DNA from 3 places in the Vibrio sp. TRT 17S01 genome. Region 2 is predicted to be linked to each of the others. Evidence: predicted binding sites of a transcription regulator. Region 2 holds the regulator's gene; each other region holds the start of a gene.
What was found. Region 2 encodes CRP, which controls carbon source genes, mostly activating them, when cyclic AMP is high. Its sites were predicted from a motif close to TGTGANNNNNNTCACA; they were not measured.

Region 1 (4,292 bases), on a different contig from region 2:
TCGCAGCAGCAGCTGACCGTATCGCAGAGCTATACGAAACTCGTGAGTTCGGCCGAGCAATCCGTGAGATCACAGCACTAGCTGACAAAGCAAACCAATATGTTGATGAAAAAGCACCTTGGGTTGTGGCGAAAGAAGAAGGTAAAGACCAAGAGCTACAAGACATTTGCTCTGTGGGTATCAACCTATTCCGCGTGCTGATGACTTACCTGAAACCGGTAATGCCAGAGCTAGCAGCACGTACTGAAGCCTTCCTAAACCAAGAACTAACTTGGGAAGATGTTGCTGCACCACTAACTGGTCACGAGATCACTAAGTTCAAAGCGCTGTTTAACCGCATCGATCCTAAGAAGGTTGAAGCGATGGTTGAAGCCTCTAAAGAAGACGCAGCAGCAGAAGTTGCGGCGAAAGAAGCGGCAGAAGCAGCAAAGAACAAAGCAAGCCAAACGGAACTGGATAAAGATCCAATTGCAGAAGAAATTGAATTTGACGCTTTCGCTGCAGTAGATATGCGTATCGCACGTATCATCTCTTGTGAAGAAGTGCCAAAAGCAAACAAACTGCTTAAGTTCCAACTCGACATCGGCGGCGAAACTCGTCAGGTATTCTCTGGCATCAAGTCAGCGTACAAACCAGAAGAGTTAGAAGGCAAGCTAACCGTAATGGTAGCAAACCTGAAACCGCGTAAGATGAAGTTTGGTATGTCTGAAGGCATGATCCTAGCTGCGGGCCCTGGTGGCAGCGACCTATGGATTCTTGAGCCACACGAAGGCGCACAACCAGGTATGCGCGTAATGTAAGCAAGGCTTAGCCTTCTACAATACGACCGACTTGATCCCCGAAGCAGGAATGCTTCGGGGATTTTTACTTCTGTTGAAATTACCGACTCTCTGCTAGAGTCACCTCCAAAATCGACTATCAACCTATACGCCGACGAACGGTTCTTCGGCGCACTCCCTTACTAGGATCCCTTGTGACTAATAACGAAATCTTACGCCGCATCCAGCACTCACTAAATTTGAAAAACACTCAAATCATGAAGGCTTTTGAGCAAGCAGAGACCACAGTAGCGCCGAACCAAGTTAATGACTGGCTAAAAGCAGATTCGGATAAGTCTATAACTAAAATGAAAGATAAAGAGCTGGCACTGTTTCTGAACGGTTTTATTAATTTAAAGCGTGGTAAGAAGGAAGGCGAACAGCCAAAACCCGAACAAAAGCTTACCAATAACATGATTTTCATGAAGTTACGTATTGCACTGAACATGAAAGCGGAAGATGTATTGGACGTGCTTGAACTGATGGGGGTGAGTCTGAGCAAGTATGAGGTTGGTGCATATTTCCGTAAACCAAACAATAAAAATTACAAAGCGTGTGACGATCAACTGCTGTGCGACTTCTTAAACGGTGTGCAATTTACTAATCGTCCTGATTCAGAAGAGTTTGTGGCATAACGAAGTCTTTCATCCAAATACGAAAAAACCTCAATCTGGTCAGCCATGATTGAGGTTTTTTCTATTAGATAGCGCCGACTAGCGCCCTACCCTCAAAGCATTTTACGAGCCGCTTCTACCACCACTTTGATTGAGCGTGCTTCAGTCTCTTTTAGTGTTGAATGATCTGGGATCTCTTTTTGCGTGCGGTTGATAATAACACCAGCCACACAGCCCGCTTTTAGACCAGAGCTTGCACACATAGTAAGAAGAGTTGCAGACTCCATTTCGAAGTTCAGTACGCCCATGTCTTGCCATTCTTGCATAGAACCTTGGAAACGCTTCACAACGCGGCCAGAAAAAGTATCGTAACGCTCTTGGCCTGGGTAGAAGGTATCACTTGAAGCCGTAACACCCATATGAACAGTTGCACCAGATTCTTCTACTGCTGCTTTCATTGCAGTAGCAACATCAAAATCAGCCACTGCTGGGAATTCCATTGGAGCAAAGTGTAGGCTTGCACCATCTAGGCGAACAGAACCTGTCGATACAATCATATCACCCACATTCACGTGTGGCTGGATTGCACCGGTTGTACCAACACGTAAGAAAGTACGAACACCAAGCTGTGCTAACTCTTCAACAGCAATTGACGTAGAAGGGCCACCGATACCAGTAGAACACACAACAACAGGTTTGCCTTCAAGCTCAGCACGATAAAGCGTGTATTCACGATGGCTTGCTAGAAAAACGGGATTTTCCATTTCTTCCGCAATTTTCTGAACACGCGCAGGATCGCCCGGGATGATCGCCAATGTAGCACCAGCAAGATCGGCTTCTGTTACACCAAGGTGGAAAACAGCTTGAGACATAAGGAAACTCTCCATTATTGTGGCGAACTGATACAGTTTTTATTCACTCTCTGTATGGTTTCGCTCTTAAGATTCATAGGGTACAGACATACTCTAACGAACCTACACAGAATAAAGAGTGATTAAGATCTCACTCAGAGCAGCAATAATTCATCGCATTTCAAATAAAAACGGTTTACATCACACTTTATCGCAAAGAGTGCGTATTCATTACATATGAAACGAGGTAGCCAGAGTACGAAGACTCTGGCTAGATTTGGGGAGGTTAAGTTCTGTTGCAATTAATCATTTCGAGATTTGAATTGGAGCAAGCGAAGTGCATTGAGCGTCACCAAAGCAGTTGCCCCGCTGTCGGCTAATACTGCAACCCACAAACCTGTGATCCCAAGCAAGCTGGTCACAAGAAAGACACCTTTAAGGCCAAGTGCTAACGTGACATTCTGCCGAATAATAGAGAGTGTTGCGCGAGATAGCTCGATCATCGCAGGCAACTCCACCAGCCGGTTGTGAGTAATAGCGGCGTCGGCTGTTTCCAAAGCCACATCCGTACCACCCCCCATGGCAATCCCGATACTTGATGCTTTCATTGCTGGAGCATCATTGATACCGTCTCCAACCATCGCGACATAAGAATCACTGGACAGTTGCTCTACATAGCGGACTTTATCTTCAGGCAACAAACCTGCTTTAAAATCGATACCAATTGCAGAGCTCATCGCGCGAGCACTTCTTGGGTTATCTCCCGTCAGCATAATCGACTGAATACCTAATTGCTTGAGAGCATTTACAGCATTGGCAGAATCTTCACGTAGCGTATCTTGCCATGCAATAAGTCCGATGACCTCACTATCCGCTTTGATCACAAGAACAACCGTTTTCCCCTGTTCTTCAAGAGTCTCAACACTCTTAATCAAGGCGGCTGATAAATCAAAATCAATTTTGCTTGGAGCCAGAATTCGGTACAAGACACCATCGACTTTACCAGACACACCACTTCCAACAAGCGCTTGTTTTTCAGTAGCCTCTGGAATATCGATACCAGCAGATTGTACTCGTTTCACCAAAGAAACGGCCAAAGGATGACTAGAGCCCATTTCAATCGCAGCACTTACTCTTAAAACTTCATCAACTTCTAGCTCACCTTGTGACAAGACGTCCGTCACCTGTGGTTTACCTTTGGTTAATGTTCCCGTTTTATCAAATGCAATTGCTTCAATTTTGCCAAGTTGTTCTAAGGCTGCTCCACCTTTAATCAACGCACCTCTTTTTGCTGCAGTGGCTAAACCTGACGTAATTGCCGCAGGTGTTGAAATCACCAAGGCGCAAGGACACGCAATCAATAAGAGGGCTAAACCACGATAAATCCATGTTTCCCATGGCTGAGCGTAAAGTAACGGGGGAACAACAATCACAGCTAACGCAACCAGCATCATCAATGGCGTATACCAACGACTGAACTTATCTAAGAAACGTTCTAGTGGCGCTTTACGGGATTCCGCTTCCTCAATTAGGTGCAAAATGCGATCGATTGCGTTCTCACCTTGCTTTGAAGTGATGGTCAATCGCACGACTTTATCGACAACGACAGCACCAGCCATAACTGACTCACCTTCATAACGCTCTACAGGAATCGATTCGCCAGTCAGTGCACTTTCATCAAAACTCGCTAATGCATCATGTAATTTGCCATCTGCTGGCATGCGACTTCCTGGTGATACTTCAATAATATCGTCAGGTGACAATTCACTTACGGCCACTTCAACACGTTGTCCATCGATGATCTTAGTCGCCTTTTCAGGAACCAGCTCCATCAACGCTTGCACGCCGCTTCGCGCTCTTGATGCAGCAAAAGCTTCTAGCTGCTCACCGATAAGAAATAGCAACAATACCATTGCCGCTTCAACGGTTTCACCAAGATACAAAGCACCAATAGCTGCAACACTCATCAAGGTCTCAATCGCAAATGGCGTGCCTGATTTCGCTAATGC
Region 2 (4,292 bases):
ATACCTTAGCTAAACCATTTTTAGATTTAGGCTATCAACCTAAAGGGGAATACCAGTTTGAGGCAAAAAAATTAGCTGCGAAACATTTTGAACACCCTGATCCAAAGCAGCCTAAAGTGTTTATTAGTGAACTGAAAGTGGAAGAATGCTCATTAGAGATGCAGCAGATCATCCACAAGCTGGTAGCGCAAGTAGATGCAACGAAACTCAATGATCCAGCGTTCCTCTATAGCGGACGTCTATGGAATTTGAGCCTCAGTGATTTTGAGTTGCTGGCAAAAGAGAGCGAGTATGCTTCTTGGCTAGCCGCACATGGTTATGGCGCAAACCACTTTACGGTTAGCGTGAATCAACTCAATGCGATGGAAGAAGTTAAACAGGTGAATGATCATTTGCGTAAAGCTGGCTTCTCAATCAATGAGTTTGGTGGTGAAGTCAAAGGATCTCCGGACGTTCTGTTGGAACAATCCTCTACCATGGCTGATCGTGTTTTGGTGGAGTTTTCTGAAGGGCCAGAGATGATCCCGGGCGGATTTTATGAATTTGCTAAGCGCTATCCTATGGATTCTGGGGAGCTGTATCCTGGATTTGTTGCGGCGTCAGCAGACAAAATCTTTGAAAGTACCAACCAGTAAGTTGCCGTTTAAAGCAAAAAAGCCGCATTGTGCGGCTTTTTTATTAGGGGAGGCGTGTCCAATCAACGCTGTGCGCAGGGTGCTGGCCTTTGGTTTTCCAGTTTGCCTGATAAATGACATCATCCATACTGACCTGATCGCCCGCTAAGTAATACAGATTGGCATTGTAAGGGGTTGGGATGTCACTGAGTATGCGCCAGTTGTCCAGTGTCGATTCGCCCGGAGCCGCGGTCGCACTGTAGTGCTCAGCTTGATAAATGTCTCCCTGATAAGCCACTTGCTCTCCTGCTTGATATGCTTTGGCTTGCCACTGTGGCACATCCGAGAAATTTAAGAATGCAAATGTGTCAGGTTGGTGAAAGCCAAAAGAACCAACAGGACTCCAAGAGAGCCAAGCATAAGCTTCCCAGTCAGGGGCATAGCTTTTGTAATTGGCTCTAAATAAATTAAAGCGCCATAGCTTGTGCTGATACTCTTCATTACCATTACCAAGATAGTTGAGAGATTTTAGTGGGATTTTAACTTCGACGCGGTAGCCTTCATCCACATCACTGTCATCATTCACTGTGCCTTGCACAGTAACAGCATGCTCCAATCCTTCAATGTTCCATGCTAAATCGTCAGACCAAGGTGACGGTTGGTGGATCACCACGTCATAAGCCGTATTGAGTGAGATGCCCAGTTCATAATAGTTTTTCCCATCACCATCGGGGTCCAAAAATACTTCAACCGTATCATCGTTCTGGTAGGTCGGATCATCGTGGTTTTGGTAGCTGGCAGAAAGGTGGCGGTCTTGCGCCCAATACGCGATATACAAATTGTCTGCATCATAGGTGACTTTGGCCCATGTATCAGAAAGCGCGATGTATTGCCCATTATTATGCAAAACAAACAACGAAGTGGCTTTTGCATTGTGCCAACTCGCATCGTCCAACACGCCATCAATGACGGGAGGGGTATCAGTTTGTAGCGCATTATAGGTGTAGGGCGTGTTGGCCATGGCACTGGTCGCAAGGCCACTTGCGATGAGAATAGACGAGATGTTTAATCGCTTCATAGAACTTCCTTTTCATATTGTCCGTGCTACAAATTAACACCGAATGGCATACTTAATATGAAGAGTTGTATGAAGAGTAAAAAAGTTCAGTCTCTATTCACAGCTTCCACCGAGATGAAACTTTACCTTTAAGTGAATGTTTGAGCCCTGCCACAGGGGAAAGCAATAAAAAAACCCGGCAAGAAGCCGGGTTTTTGAGAACGTTTCAAGCGTTTGCTTAACGAGTACCGTAGACCACGATAGTTTTACCGTGTGCAGAAATTAGGTTCTGCTCTTCAAGCATTTTCAGGATACGACCCACTGTTTCACGAGAACAACCAACGATTTGGCCAATCTCTTGACGAGTGATCTTGATTTGCATGCCGTCTGGGTGCGTCATCGCATCTGGTTGCTTCGCTAGGTTTAGTAGCGTTTGTGCAATACGGCCAGTTACGTCTAGGAACGCTAGGTCACCTACTTTCTGGCTAGTCACTTGTAGGCGACGAGCCATTTGAGCAGACAGGCGCATTAGAATGTCTGGGTTTACTTGGATAAGCTGACGGAATTTCTTGAATGAGATTTCTGCAACTTCACAAGGAGATTTTGCACGAACCCAAGCAGTACGCTCTTGGTCTTCTTCGAACAGACCAAGCTCACCGATAAAGTCACCTTGGTTTAGGTAAGAAAGGATCATTTCCTTACCTTCTTCATCCTTGATTAGTACCGCTACAGAACCTTTGACGATGTAGTACAAGGTTTCCGCTTTCTCGCCCGCGTGGATCAGCGTGCTCTTAGAAGGGTACTTGTGAATATGACAATGTGAAAGAAACCACTCTAGTGTTGGGTCGGTTTGAGGTTTACCTAGAACCATAATATCTCACTTCCTCTGCAGGGTACGCTTGTCGCTTTCCATGTTTTAGCGAAGCCTTGAATCAGGCTTACTAGGATAAGAGCACTTCACCAGTGCTGCAAGCTATCTTGTGTTTCGGCTACAAATAGTATCCTTTTTCGAAAACGATTTCTTGATTTTAATCGTGTCGAAGCTCGGATAATTTACGCAAAAATGTGCACATGATCACGGTATGAAAAGTAATCGCAATCGACTAGCACTTTTTATCCAATTTTTCCTGTTTCGATTAACTGTTGTAGTATCGGCCTTACTATGAGCTCCATTGCAAAGCTCATCTTGCCACCAGGTACAACGATGGTGTTGTGTCGAGACATAAACGATCCATCAATCATGGCAAGTAGGTAAGGGTAGTCAACATTTTTAATGCCACGCAAACGAATCACAACGAAACTTTCATCCAAGCTTGGTATGCCTTTTGCGTTCAAAGGGTTGGATGTATCGACCGTTGGGACGCGTTGAAAGTTAATGTGTGTTCGGGAAAATTGCGGGGTAATGTAATTCAGGTAGTCGTCCATCGAGCGGACAATGGAGTCCATCACGGCTTCACGTGAGTGTCCGCGATCGCGCGTATCGCGGACAAATTTTTGGATCCACTCTAAGTTTACAATCGGGACCATGCCAATCAAAAGGTCAACATGTTGTGCCACGTTGACGTCACCATCTACGACTCCACCATGTAAACCTTCGTAAAACAAAACATCACTGCCTTCAGGCAGATCTTGCCAAGGTGTGAATGTTCCGGGCATCTGGTTATAAGGGACGGCTTCATCAAACGTATGTAGGTAACGGCGTACTTGGCCAGCACCTTCATGGCCATATTTACGGAAGAATTCGGCGAGGGCGGGAAAGTCGTTGGCCTGAGGACCAAAATAACTGATGTGACGGCCTTGCTCACGAGCTTTACGAATTTCGACGTCCATTTCAGGACGAGTGAAACGGTGAAAGCTATCACCTTCTACCCATGCAGCTTTAATGTCCATCATATTGAACATCTTACGAAAAGCTTCCGAAGTTGTGGTGGTTCCTGCACCGGATGAGCCTGTTACAGCGATAATCGGATGTTTTGCTGACATGACAACCCTTGTCGTTAACTAACTTACCTGTTGGATTTCATCGTACACTCGGGACGATGAATCGTTTGCCACTATAGCATGGATTATAGCGCTGTCATCGTCTGCTGTACGGTATCATTAAAACTTTTGGCGTAATTGAATATCCACCGTTTCGTGTAATTCAGAGAAAACAACGACGGCTTCACCCGTTTTGAGCTGGGCCTTAACTTGGTCAATTTTGTCTTGAAGAGAAACCTCTTCTGTGCCGTAGTCAGTCCCTTCACGAAGGACAAATTCTTTAATCAGGTTGTCCAGCGCATCTTCAGAGATTTGTTGCCAAGGAACAATCATAAATACCTCACTCGTTTATGATCTTCGTGTGAAGGCGTCATTATGCCGTTTTCAGGCTTTCATAGTAAGCGGGGAGCATCTCTTCAAGCCAAAATCTCGGTTTAAGCACCGAGCCGCTGACAAACCCGACATGGCCGCCTTGGTCATACAATTGATAATCGATGTTTTCTGGCAGGACAAACTTGGGTATGACGGCATCGGTCATAAATGGGTCGTCCTTGGCATGAATGATTTGGGTTGGTAAGCGGATTTCTTTCAGGCGATGGATACCAGAGCAGCGTTGATAGTAGTCATCGGCATCTTTAAAA
Region 3 (4,292 bases), on a different contig from region 2:
GGTAGACCTGATATTGACGCGCCAGTTTCTCAGTTTGCTGCATCATCGGTAGTGCACGACTCAGTTGCCCAAGCACGTGATTGACTTCGCCCACCACAGAAGTGGCGACGATTCGACTGCGGTAAACTGTGCTGTCGAGTTGGCTCAAGGCCAGCTCAGCCAGCTCTAAAGCTTTTTCTGGTTCGTTTTGGTTAATGGCGACCTGTGCTCTCAGCGCATTGAACTCACCCTGCTCATTAGTAGAGAGCTGCACGTTAAACGCGTTCATTTGGTCATCGGCTTTTTTCAGTAGATCGCCGACATCGTCATAGCGATGCTGACTTTGTGCGAGCCATGCCTGCAACATACACAGTTTAGGTTCGCTATAAAGCTGTTCAGGTTTCAAAGCGTTAATGGCACGTTCCAAGGTCTGCAACTCACCGTGGTTGAACATTTTCCAGCCATATTGAGTCAAGATATCCGCGACTAGTTGGCCGTTGCGAGCTTTTCGTGCATGGCGCAACGCTTGATGCGGTGAGGCTTGGCTCAACCACGCGTGGGCGGCTGCCTCATGTAACTCTTGTTCTTGTTGTGGAATACGTGCTAATCGTTCGTGAGAGAGAAATTCGGCAAATAGATTGTGGAATCGGAACCAATTCTGCTCCCCTTCCAACGGATGAATGAACAAACCAAAACGATTGAGGGACTCAATCATACTGAGCGCATCGTCGCGCTTGGTCAGTGCTGACACCAATGCATCGTTAAAATGGTCGAGTACGGAACACTGCATTAGAAACTGGCGGGTTTCTTGGTCGAGCAAATCAAACACTTCTTCAACCAGATAATCCCACAGGTGGCCGTGATTAAACTGGGAAACGGATTCTGCTGATTGCGCGAGGGTACGTTTTTGATGCTGTGCTTGCAGTGCGATTAACTGCAAGGCGGATGGCCAACCTTCAACATAATGGCGCAGGCTATCTGCCGTGACATCATCAATGCCGTCAGCGACTCGTTGGTTGAAGAAGCGGGTTGTTTCTTCGGTATCAAAGGCCAAGAGATCGTTACCAATCTCAATCATTAAATCACGAACACGTAAGTTTGCTGTACCAAGTGGAGGTGCGGCGCGACTGGTCACAACCAGTGTGAGATTGTCGGGCATATGTTTAAGGAAAAAGCGCATCGCTTCGTGAATATCGTCTTCTGCGATCAAATGATAATCGTCGAGTACCAAGTAGCACTCTTGATGAAATTGCGACATTTCGGCAAACACTTCGCCGAAAAGGGAGTGTAGGGAAGAAAACTGGCGCTTTTCCGCTAATTTCTGCGAGTTTGGGCAGGCATCATTGGTGGCTTTGTTCAAGGCTTTAAGCAGGTAGTTCATAAAGCGAAATGAGTCGTTGTCGCTTTCATCAATACTGTACCAGCCGACATTAGGTTTATCCGCTAACCACTGTGCTGCCATGGTGGTTTTGCCATAACCAGCTGGTGAGCGAAACAAAATAAGTTTGTAGCAAGGTGCTTGCTGGAGTATGTCGAGTACTCTTGGACGTACAATCGCATTATGCAAGCGCCCAGGACGAGTTAACTTCGAAGGAATCCACATCTTCTTACATCCTGTTCTTATATCTTCAGTGCTTCGGATGAGCACGTTATATCTTGGGTTATCAATCTATTCCCGGAGGATTGGGCGGATGGTAACGGAACTCGATCACTACGGTTATTGATCAGAGGCCCGTTTTTTACTTATTTCGCGAAGCGTAGTTTTCTACGCCTTATATTTGTGAACTAAATCACTTAAAGGTGGGTGTGAAAGCAGGCTGTTCGCACAAAACTGCACCGTTATTAGTGCAATTCTATGAATGCGAAAAAACAGAGTGTGATCTCACGTACATTCTTATCAATTCACCCAGAGACTCTCCATGCTCGGTCTTCATTAACGACTAGTTTTATTTGAGTTGGCGTTGTGATCTTAATCACTATGGATTTGGCTGCGTGTCGTGGTTAATGAGAGTTGGATCACCTGGCCGTTGTTTGTACGCCGTCTACGCCCTGACATCTCCTCCTAATACTCCTCTGGGGTAGGAGGATGTTTTGATGTCTGTCGCCATGCACGATATGGCACAGATGGATTAAAACTAAAAAAATGTAAGTGAGATTTCGGAATGAAACCTGCGCAACAAACTGCTTTTGATAAAGCTGCTTTCCAAGAAAGCGTGAAAAAACACCTCTCAGCAACCTATGCTACTACGGTAGAGCGAGCCTCTAGCCGTGCATGGTATTTAGCTATGGGACGCGCTCTAGCTGAGCTGACCACCTTTGATATGCTGCAAACAGAACAAGACGATGCTATCCGTAGTGCGAAGAGTGTGAACTACCTTTCGCTTGAGTTTTTGATTGGCCGTCTAACCGGTAATAACCTGATCAGCATGGGATTATATGAACAAATCACCGAGGCTATGAGCGAGTTAGGCCAAAACCTAACAGATTTGCTTGAAGAAGAGCGCGATCCTTCGTTAGGAAACGGTGGTTTAGGCCGACTGGCGGCTTGCTTTATGGATTCACTCGCTGCGCAAGAGTTTCCAACGGTTGGCTATGGTCTGCACTATGAATACGGCCTATTTAAGCAATCTTTTGCGAAAGGGCACCAACAAGAAGCGCCAGATGCATGGTGTGGTGTTGAAGGGTATCCATGGGAAGTTGCACGTCCTGAACTCGCTCAGGAAATTGGTTTCTATGGTCATGTCGAGGTTTATCAAGACAACGGTAAAGAGCGTCGCCGCTGGGTTCCGGGTATGGCTGTAAAAGCAATGCCGTGGGATCTGCCAATTGTTGGTTACCAAAGTGAGACGGTTTATCCGCTACGTTTATGGGAATGTCAGGCTATCGCACCTTTCTCTCTCGCCAGTTTTAATAACGGCGACTATTTTGAAGCGCAGCATGCATTGATTGATGCAGGTAACATTACCAAAGTGCTGTATCCAAATGATAACCATGAAAAAGGCAAGACACTGCGCCTGATGCAACAGTATTTCCACAGTGCAGCCTCGGTTCGAGATATTCTTCGTCGCCACGAAGAAACGGGTCATACGTTGGCCTCATTACCAAAATACGAAACAATTCAGCTCAATGACACCCATCCAACCATCGCAATCCCAGAGTTAATGCGTATTCTGATGGATGAAAAAGCGCTGTGTTGGGATGATGCATGGCATATCTGTTCACAGACATTCGCCTACACCAACCACACCTTACTGCCTGAAGCGCTTGAAACATGGGATGAATCTCTGATCCAGCGCCTACTGCCTCGTCATATGGAAATCATCTACGAAATCAACCACCGCTTCTTGGAAGAGGTTCGTGCTAAATGGCCGGGGGATGTCGCTAAGCAGCAAAAGCTGTCTATCATCCAAGATGGTTTCCACCGCATGGTGCGTATGGCTAATCTTTGTGTGGTTGGATCTTATGCAGTAAACGGCGTTGCCGCATTGCACTCAGAGCTGGTGAAACGCGATCTCTTCCCTGAATTCCATGAACTCTACCCAACGCGTCTACACAATGTGACCAATGGTATTACGCCGCGCCGTTGGCTGAAGTTCTGTAACCCGGGTTTATCGGCGTTGATTTCCGAGAAAATTGGTGATGAATGGCCTGCGGATCTAGACCAATTAGAATCCATTGCTCAATACGCAGAGGATGCGGCATTCCAGAAGTCATTCATGGCTGTGAAAAAAGAGAATAAGCAGCGTTTAGCCGATTGGGTACAAGAAAATATGGGGATCGAGCTGGATACGAATGCGATCTTTGATGTGCAAATTAAGCGCTTGCATGAATACAAACGTCAGCACCTGAACATGCTCCACATTTTGTCGCTGTACCATCGTTTGGTGAACGATCCTGAGTTTGATATGGCTCCGCGTGTGGTGTTCTTTGCGGCTAAAGCAGCACCGGGTTATCACTTAGCCAAAGAGATCATTTATGCCATCAACATGATTGCTGAAAAAGTGAATAATGACCCGCGTATCGGCAACAAGCTTAAAGTGGTGTTTATCCCAGACTACCGCGTCAGCATGGCTGAAATCATCATTCCAGCGGCGGATGTTTCTGAGCAAATTTCGACTGCGGGTAAAGAAGCTTCGGGTACCGGCAACATGAAGATGGCGCTGAATGGTGCGTTGACGATCGGTACGATGGATGGTGCCAACGTTGAGATCCGTGAAGAGGTGGGTGACGACAACATCTATATCTTCGGTTTGGAAGTGGATGAATTGGAAGCGCTGAAAGCCAGCGGGTACAACCCGTATGACTATTACAAT

Region 1: the regulator CRP is predicted to act here: its motif matches at 2,422-2,437, upstream of udp (uridine phosphorylase).
Region 3: the regulator CRP is predicted to act here: its motif matches at 1,942-1,957, upstream of ACQEXS_RS20085 (glycogen/starch/alpha-glucan phosphorylase).

What each region holds. Positions count from the first base shown of each region.
Region 1 covers NZ_JBNJOG010000002.1:83,525-87,816, forward strand. The annotation lists gene metG (methionine--tRNA ligase) at 1-800, shown strand, start outside; gene ACQEXS_RS03660 (DUF1456 family protein) at 974-1,453, shown strand; gene udp (uridine phosphorylase) at 1,546-2,304, opposite strand; gene ACQEXS_RS03670 (zinc/cadmium/mercury/lead-transporting ATPase) at 2,586-4,292, opposite strand, start outside.
Region 2 covers NZ_JBNJOG010000007.1:226,847-231,138, forward strand. The annotation lists gene ACQEXS_RS13310 (DUF1338 domain-containing protein) at 1-635, shown strand, start outside; gene ACQEXS_RS13315 (sugar-binding protein) at 679-1,692, opposite strand; gene crp (cAMP-activated global transcriptional regulator CRP) at 1,910-2,542, opposite strand; gene ACQEXS_RS13325 (phosphoribulokinase) at 2,785-3,654, opposite strand; gene ACQEXS_RS13330 (YheU family protein) at 3,772-3,984, opposite strand; gene ACQEXS_RS13335 (hydrolase) at 4,025-4,292, opposite strand, start outside.
Region 3 covers NZ_JBNJOG010000019.1:41,020-45,311, reverse strand. The annotation lists gene malT (HTH-type transcriptional regulator MalT) at 1-1,582, opposite strand, end outside; gene ACQEXS_RS20085 (glycogen/starch/alpha-glucan phosphorylase) at 2,142-4,292, shown strand, end outside.